Regions from separate parts of the Anoxybacillus sp. ST70 genome, predicted to be linked through region 1. Evidence: riboswitches for the same ligand, from Rfam matches in the RefSeq annotation. Region 1 holds a riboswitch; the other holds the start of a gene.
What was found. Region 1 has a riboswitch for S-adenosylmethionine ahead of mtnK (S-methyl-5-thioribose kinase). Riboswitches for the same ligand answer to the same signal wherever they lie in the genome.
Positions count from the first base shown of each region.

Region 1 (3,171 bases):
CGGAGCAAGTGCCGTTCCGTAGCGCGCCGTCGCAATCGCTCCTGCATTGCAAATCGTCATGATGCGATCGCCGTCTTGAAAAAGGGAAAGGGCATGTTCGCCGATGCGGCGGCATACGTCTTCATCTTCTACTTGAATGCAAATCGCTTCATGAATGAGCGTCGTTTTCGCTTCGTTGACGGATTTTGCTTGCGCGACGCTTTTCATGAGCCGATCAAGCGCCCAAAATAAGTTGACAGCGGTCGGACGCGAGCTAGCTAAATAGTCGCGGTCTCGTTTTAACTCGGCATGAAATTGCGCTAAGTCGTTCGTTTCATACGATTTTGCCGCAAGCGCTAAGCCGTAGGCGGCGGTCATGCCGATGGCTGGCGCCCCGCGCACTTTTAACGTCACGATCGCATCCCATACGTCTTTGATATGTTTTAATTCTAAATATTCAGTCTTATGAGGCAATGCTTGTTGATTTAAAATCGTAATATGTGTATCGTGCCATTGTACAGATTTCATTGTCTTCCTCCTAGCTGTTCACATGTACCGTTTGTTGCACAAGTTGTTTGATCGCATGAATCGGCAATTGTTCACGCTGTACGATCAGCTCGCGTCCGAGGCGAAGCGCGTGACGTTTCACATCAAGTCGGCGCTCAAGCGACAATTCGTCAACGTCTGCGACATGCGCTAAACCGATTGTTCGGCGAATGACTTCACAGCCAGCAAATCCAATCGCTTCTGTGAGGGCATCGCGAAGCACGTCATGAAGCACGCCAGAAACGGTCGCGTACGGTTCATTGCTTTCACGCCAAAGTTCAGAAAATGTGCGAACAAACACGTCCCACGTTTTTTCGATATGATGAAAGAGCGGTTTGCGGTCACGTTCATCGCGAGCGAGGGCGTTTAACAGCAAATTAGCGAAAAATTGCCCGAGATCAAAGCCGATTGGACCGTAAAATGCAAATTCTGGGTCGATCACTTTCGTTTCATCGTCACTTGCGAAAATGCTTCCTGTATGTAAATCGCCATGAAGCAAGACGTCCGCTTTCGTTAAAAAGCGCCGTTTCAATTTTGCGGTTTCGCGTTTTAATGCGTCATCTTGCCAAAGCTGCTCGACATCTGCGCGAAGTTCGGCTTCAAAGTTGTTTGTGTCATGGTCAAAAAACGGGTCGGTCAATACGAGATCTTCTGTAATTTTACAAAGTTCAGGATTTGTAAATTGCTGTGCGAGCTTCTTTTTTTGTTGTTGGTTCATGCCGAAATCGGACGTGTAAAACGCTGTTTTCGCGATAAATTCGCCGATATGTTCAGAAATGTTCGGAAATGTTTTTCCTTCGATGAACCCACGACGAGCAATTTGTAAATGCGATAAATCTTCCATCACTGTAATCGCTAAAGACTCATCAGAATAGTATACTTTCGGAACGTATTGAGGGACGTAGCTTGCGAAAGTGCGCAACGCTTGGCTTTCAATCGTCGCCCGTTTTAACGTGAGCGGCCAGCTTTCGCCGACGACTTTCGCATACGGTAACGCTTGTTTGATGATGATGCTGTCGTTTGTGCGCTCGTTGACGATACGAAACACGAGATTTAAGTTGCCATCGCCAATTTCTTTGCATGAAAGAAGAGCATCTTTTCCAAAAAGCCCTAACCGAACAGCAAGGGCGATCGCTTTTTGTTCTGTTAACGGTTCGTACATACAAATTCCTCCCTTGACATAAATAAAAAACCTCTTTCGCTGAATGAAAGAGGTTTGAAGTTTGCTTCGCACCTCTTATCTCTCAGCCTACTGCTGCAAGAATTAGCACCGTGCGTCATCGCCGGTTGCCGGGCTTCATCGGGCTCGTCCCTCCACCTGCTCTTGATAAGAGTGTTTATCGTTATTTGAATGTTTTTAACAGTGAAAAAGTTTCGTGAATTCGCTTGATTCGAATCATACATCGGTTCATGCTCGTTTGTCAATCCTTTTTTTCAAAAATTTTATACACGTCTGGGCGACGATCAGCAAAAATCGGGATGCGTCCGCGCACATGTTGCACTTCGTTTATGTCAATATTCGCCGCAATGACCGTTTCTTGTTCGTCCCCTTCAGCGAGCACGTTTCCCCACGGATCGATGATCATCGAATGACCAGCAAATGTGTTGTTCGGGTCTTTTCCAGCGCGGTTGCAGGCGACGACGTAACATTGGTTTTCAATCGCTCTCGCCATTAATAACGTACGCCAATGATGAAGGCGAGCAAGCGGCCACTCCGCGACGACAAATAGCACTTCGGCTCCGTGAAGCGCATGGGTGTGAATCCATTCTGGAAAACGAATGTCATAACAAATGACGCCTGCGCACGTCGTGTGAGCGAGTTGAAAAACGTGTAACGTCTCCCCAGCGTGTAAATACATATGTTCATCCATCAATTTGAACAAATGAAGTTTACTATATTCGCTAACGACATGACCGTTTCGGTCGACGACATACATCGTATTCGTCATTTGTTTGTCTGTTTTTTTCGCTACCGATCCGCCGACAATATGCACATCGTACGTGCGCGCAAGCGAGGAAAGAAACGTTTTTGTATCTTCGCCGTTTTCGTCGGCGATGTCTGTTAATCTCGTTAAATCGTATCCTGTCGTCCATAGTTCTGGCAATACGACGACGTCGACGTCACGCGCCATTTGTTCCATGTAGCGCACGATCGTTTGTTTATTTTTTTTAGGCGCTCCAAACGCAATGTCCATTTGTATACAAGCGATATTCATTTCATTCACCTCGAAAAATTTTCTTTACATTTTGATTTTTACGATATATGATACATGACTAGAATTTCAACCTTTTTGTGAAGTAGGTGTGCGAAAAATGAAAACATTTCCGCAATCGAACTTGTTACAGCAACTACCGAAGCAATTTTTTGCTTCGCTCGTTCAAAAAGTCAATGCGGTCATTGCTGAAGGGCATGACGTCATTAATCTTGGGCAAGGAAATCCGGATCAGCCGACCCCTGCTCATATTGTAAACGCAATGCAACAGGCGGTCGCAAAGCCAGCGTACCATAAATATTCCCCGTTTCGCGGGTATTCGTTTTTGAAAGAAGCGGTAGCGACGTTTTACAAACGGGAGTATGGGGTAACCATTGATCCAGAAAAAGAAGTCGCCATTTTATTTGGCGGCAAAGCTGGGCTCGTTGAAATG
Region 1 covers NZ_JAHZOF010000001.1:363,055-366,225, reverse strand. The annotation lists gene mtnA (S-methyl-5-thioribose-1-phosphate isomerase) at 1-507, opposite strand, end outside; gene mtnK (S-methyl-5-thioribose kinase) at 518-1,687, opposite strand; SAM riboswitch class I at 1,760-1,859, opposite strand; gene K1I43_RS01915 (carbon-nitrogen family hydrolase) at 1,947-2,741, opposite strand; gene K1I43_RS01910 (pyridoxal phosphate-dependent aminotransferase) at 2,839-3,171, shown strand, end outside.

Region 2 (3,171 bases), on a different contig from region 1:
TTTTCATTTGTTTCTTCCTCCTTTTTATCGTTTATCTATTTTAGAAGTGACAAAGTCACCAATAAACTGAATAATAAAGACAATGACTAAAATGAGCACAGTTGCAACAAATGTCACATCGTTATTGTTGCGTTGGAATCCTTCTAAATACGCTAAATTTCCAAGCCCTCCAGCACCAACAACTCCTGCCATCGCTGTATATCCAACGAGCGCAATCGCTGTGACTGTAATTCCAGATACAAGTGCAGGAAGCGCTTCTGGGAGGAGCACTTTCCAAATAATTGTCGATGTCGTCGCCCCCATCGCTTTTGCTGCTTCAATGACACCTTTATCAATTTCACGAAGCGCAATTTCTACCATGCGCGCATAAAACGGTGCGGCACCGATGATGAGAGCTGGTAACGCAGCGTTTGCTCCAAGAATTGTACCAACAACAAGTTTGGTAAACGGAATAAGCAAAATAATTAAAATAATAAACGGAATCGAGCGGAAAATGTTGACGAACGACGCAATGGCACCGTTAACGAGACGATTTTCCCATATGTTTCCCTTAGACGTTAAAAACAGCAATAAACCAAGTAAAATGCCAAGCACAAACGTTGCTATAACAGAGATAGCTGTCATATACAATGTTTCCATCGTCGCCGCCCATATTTTATCCCAAACGACGTTCGGAAATAGTTCATTCCACATTCGCCAACACCTCCACTTCAACTTCTTGCTGGCGAATAAAAGCGAGTGCTCGCTCAATTTCTTCATTCGCACCGTCTAAATGAATGAATAACACCCCATATGAACCGTGATGCGTTTGCGAAATTTTCCCTTGCAAAATATTCACATTTAGATCAAATTGACGAATAAGCTGTGTAATGAGCGGTTGCTCAGCCGCTTCGCCGACGAATGTAAGCTGAACAACTTGGCCGTTCGGATATCGTTCGAGAAGATGCAACATGGCTTCTTTCGTTTCCTCCGGCTCCGTCACTTGTTGGACGAATCGTTTCGTAATCGGTTGCTCTGGCTTACGGAATACATGAAGCACTTCGCCCATTTCAACAATTTTTCCGTTTTCCATGACCGCTACGCGATCGCAAATTTTACGAATAACATGCATTTCGTGTGTAATTAACACGATCGTTAAACCGAGACGTTTATTAATATCGACGAGCAAATCTAAAATGGAGTCCGTCGTTTGTGGGTCAAGCGCTGATGTCGCTTCATCACATAACAACACTTTCGGGTTGTTCGCTAACGCACGCGCAATGCCGACGCGCTGTTTTTGCCCTCCGCTCAATTGCGACGGGTATGCATTTTCTCTTCCTTGCAAGCCGACGAGTTGAATAAGCTCATCGACGCGCTTCATCCGTTCCTCTTTCGGAACACCGGAAATTTCTAACGGGAAAGCAATATTTTCACGTACAGTCCGCGACCAAAGTAAGTTAAAATGTTGGAAAATCATCCCGATTTGCTGACGCGCTTGTCGTAATTGTTTCCCACTAATTTTCCCCATATCTTTTCCATCAACAATCACTTCACCGCTTGTCGGCTTTTCTAGCCCATTTAACAATCGGATGAGCGAACTTTTCCCCGCTCCGCTATAACCGATGATGCCGAAAATTTCTCCTTCTGCAATATGCAAGTTTACATGATCGACCGCAGTCACATTTCCGCTTGCCGCTCTGTATACTTTCGTTACGTTTGATAAAGTAATCACGTCGCTGTCACCTTCCTTCCATGAAAAAAGCCTTTCTGCTCAAGAGAACAGAAAGGCGTTATCATCCATTCTGTCTCTTATCTCTCAAAGCAAACGCTTTGTGTGAATTGGCACCATTTCAGCAGCGCTGACGGTTGCCGGGTTTCATCGGGCACATCCCTCCACCTCTCTTGATAAGAGCGCTTTTAAACGCTTTATTCAGTTAACGTTTTAATGTATTCAAGAATGATGCTGAACTACGAATGTGAGTATATCATCGAAAGAAGGACGATGTCAATAAAAAATTTTTTGACTTCAATATAAGGAATCATTATGTTGCTAATGTCGGGCGACCGAGCAACAACCGCTTACGCGAAAGCGTAAAGGGCTGATCCAAAACACTAATACGTTTTCGATCAGCCCCTTCAGTCCAAAAAAATGAGGGTAAACTTTTCGATTGTATCTATATAGCTACAGGCTGAGTGAATACATTAATCACATTCTTCTTTTGTAATTCTAATCGTTACATAAACTTTATGAAATGAGTCATAGTAGTCGGCTTGTGCAACACTGGGAGTATACCATTTATCAAGTAATTTCAAGTAAGAGTCGGTGTTTTCTAAAGAATAAATCCCCGTAATCGTAGAAGTCTTAGTTGTTCGATTTCGATCATAAGTAACTGTCATTGTGACCGTACCATACATACTCTGAACTGTTTTCGTCTTTTTATTTCCTCGAACGATAGTATCAAGTGGGGTAATTTTTGACTTTGAATTGCTTAAATCGGCTATTGAACTCCCTACTGTAGGAGTAACTGTAATTGTTACATTCCCCTCTTTATATACTTGCTTCTGGAGAGTACTAGCTTCAGTTGTAATTAACGATCCAAAAAACCCCTCTAATGACAAGGTAAAAGCAAATGCTAGGGTAGTAGCTAAAACCAAATTTTTAAATTTAATTTTCATTACTTTTTCTCCTCACATCGTATATTTACTCATAATGCTAGTTGAACATCAGTACCGTGGATTTTAGAGATCTTAATTCTTATTTAATTGATTACTCATCCGAGATATGCTATGTTAGCCTGTTTTAGATAAAAATCGGAAGTTCTTTATTTTAACTTATACATTGCTTATGCTCCTCCTAACTTCAAAAAATTCTTGATGCAGCGATGTTTCACGCGAGTGAGCAGACGAGACGAGGCCAGTGGACGAGCTCGACGGATGGCGGTGGTTAAAAACGAAGACAGGTTGTCTTGCACATGTTGTTTTCTTGGACGCAGCTCAGCATGAACGATATAGCCTTCCTTCCCTGCATACGCAAACAACGGCGTAAAACCATCAAATCCTTCATCCGTTCGACTCACTCCTTCTTTTTTCGTCGGAGTTGTCAAATGGAGAGCTATCTACATCAAGTTGGAGCCATGTCGTCCTCCCTTTGATCCAACAAGGGGACGAGGCGGCATGTCGTTGAATCAGCAG
Region 2 covers NZ_JAHZOF010000005.1:191,883-195,053, reverse strand. The annotation lists gene K1I43_RS09115 (MetQ/NlpA family ABC transporter substrate-binding protein) at 1-7, opposite strand, end outside; gene K1I43_RS09110 (methionine ABC transporter permease) at 25-693, opposite strand; gene K1I43_RS09105 (methionine ABC transporter ATP-binding protein) at 683-1,711, opposite strand; SAM riboswitch class I at 1,786-1,891, opposite strand; gene K1I43_RS09100 (hypothetical protein) at 2,182-2,655, opposite strand; partial or broken gene K1I43_RS09095 (transposase family protein) at 2,868-3,171, opposite strand, start outside.
Region 2: another riboswitch for S-adenosylmethionine. It lies ahead of K1I43_RS09105 (methionine ABC transporter ATP-binding protein); the one in region 1 lies ahead of mtnK (S-methyl-5-thioribose kinase).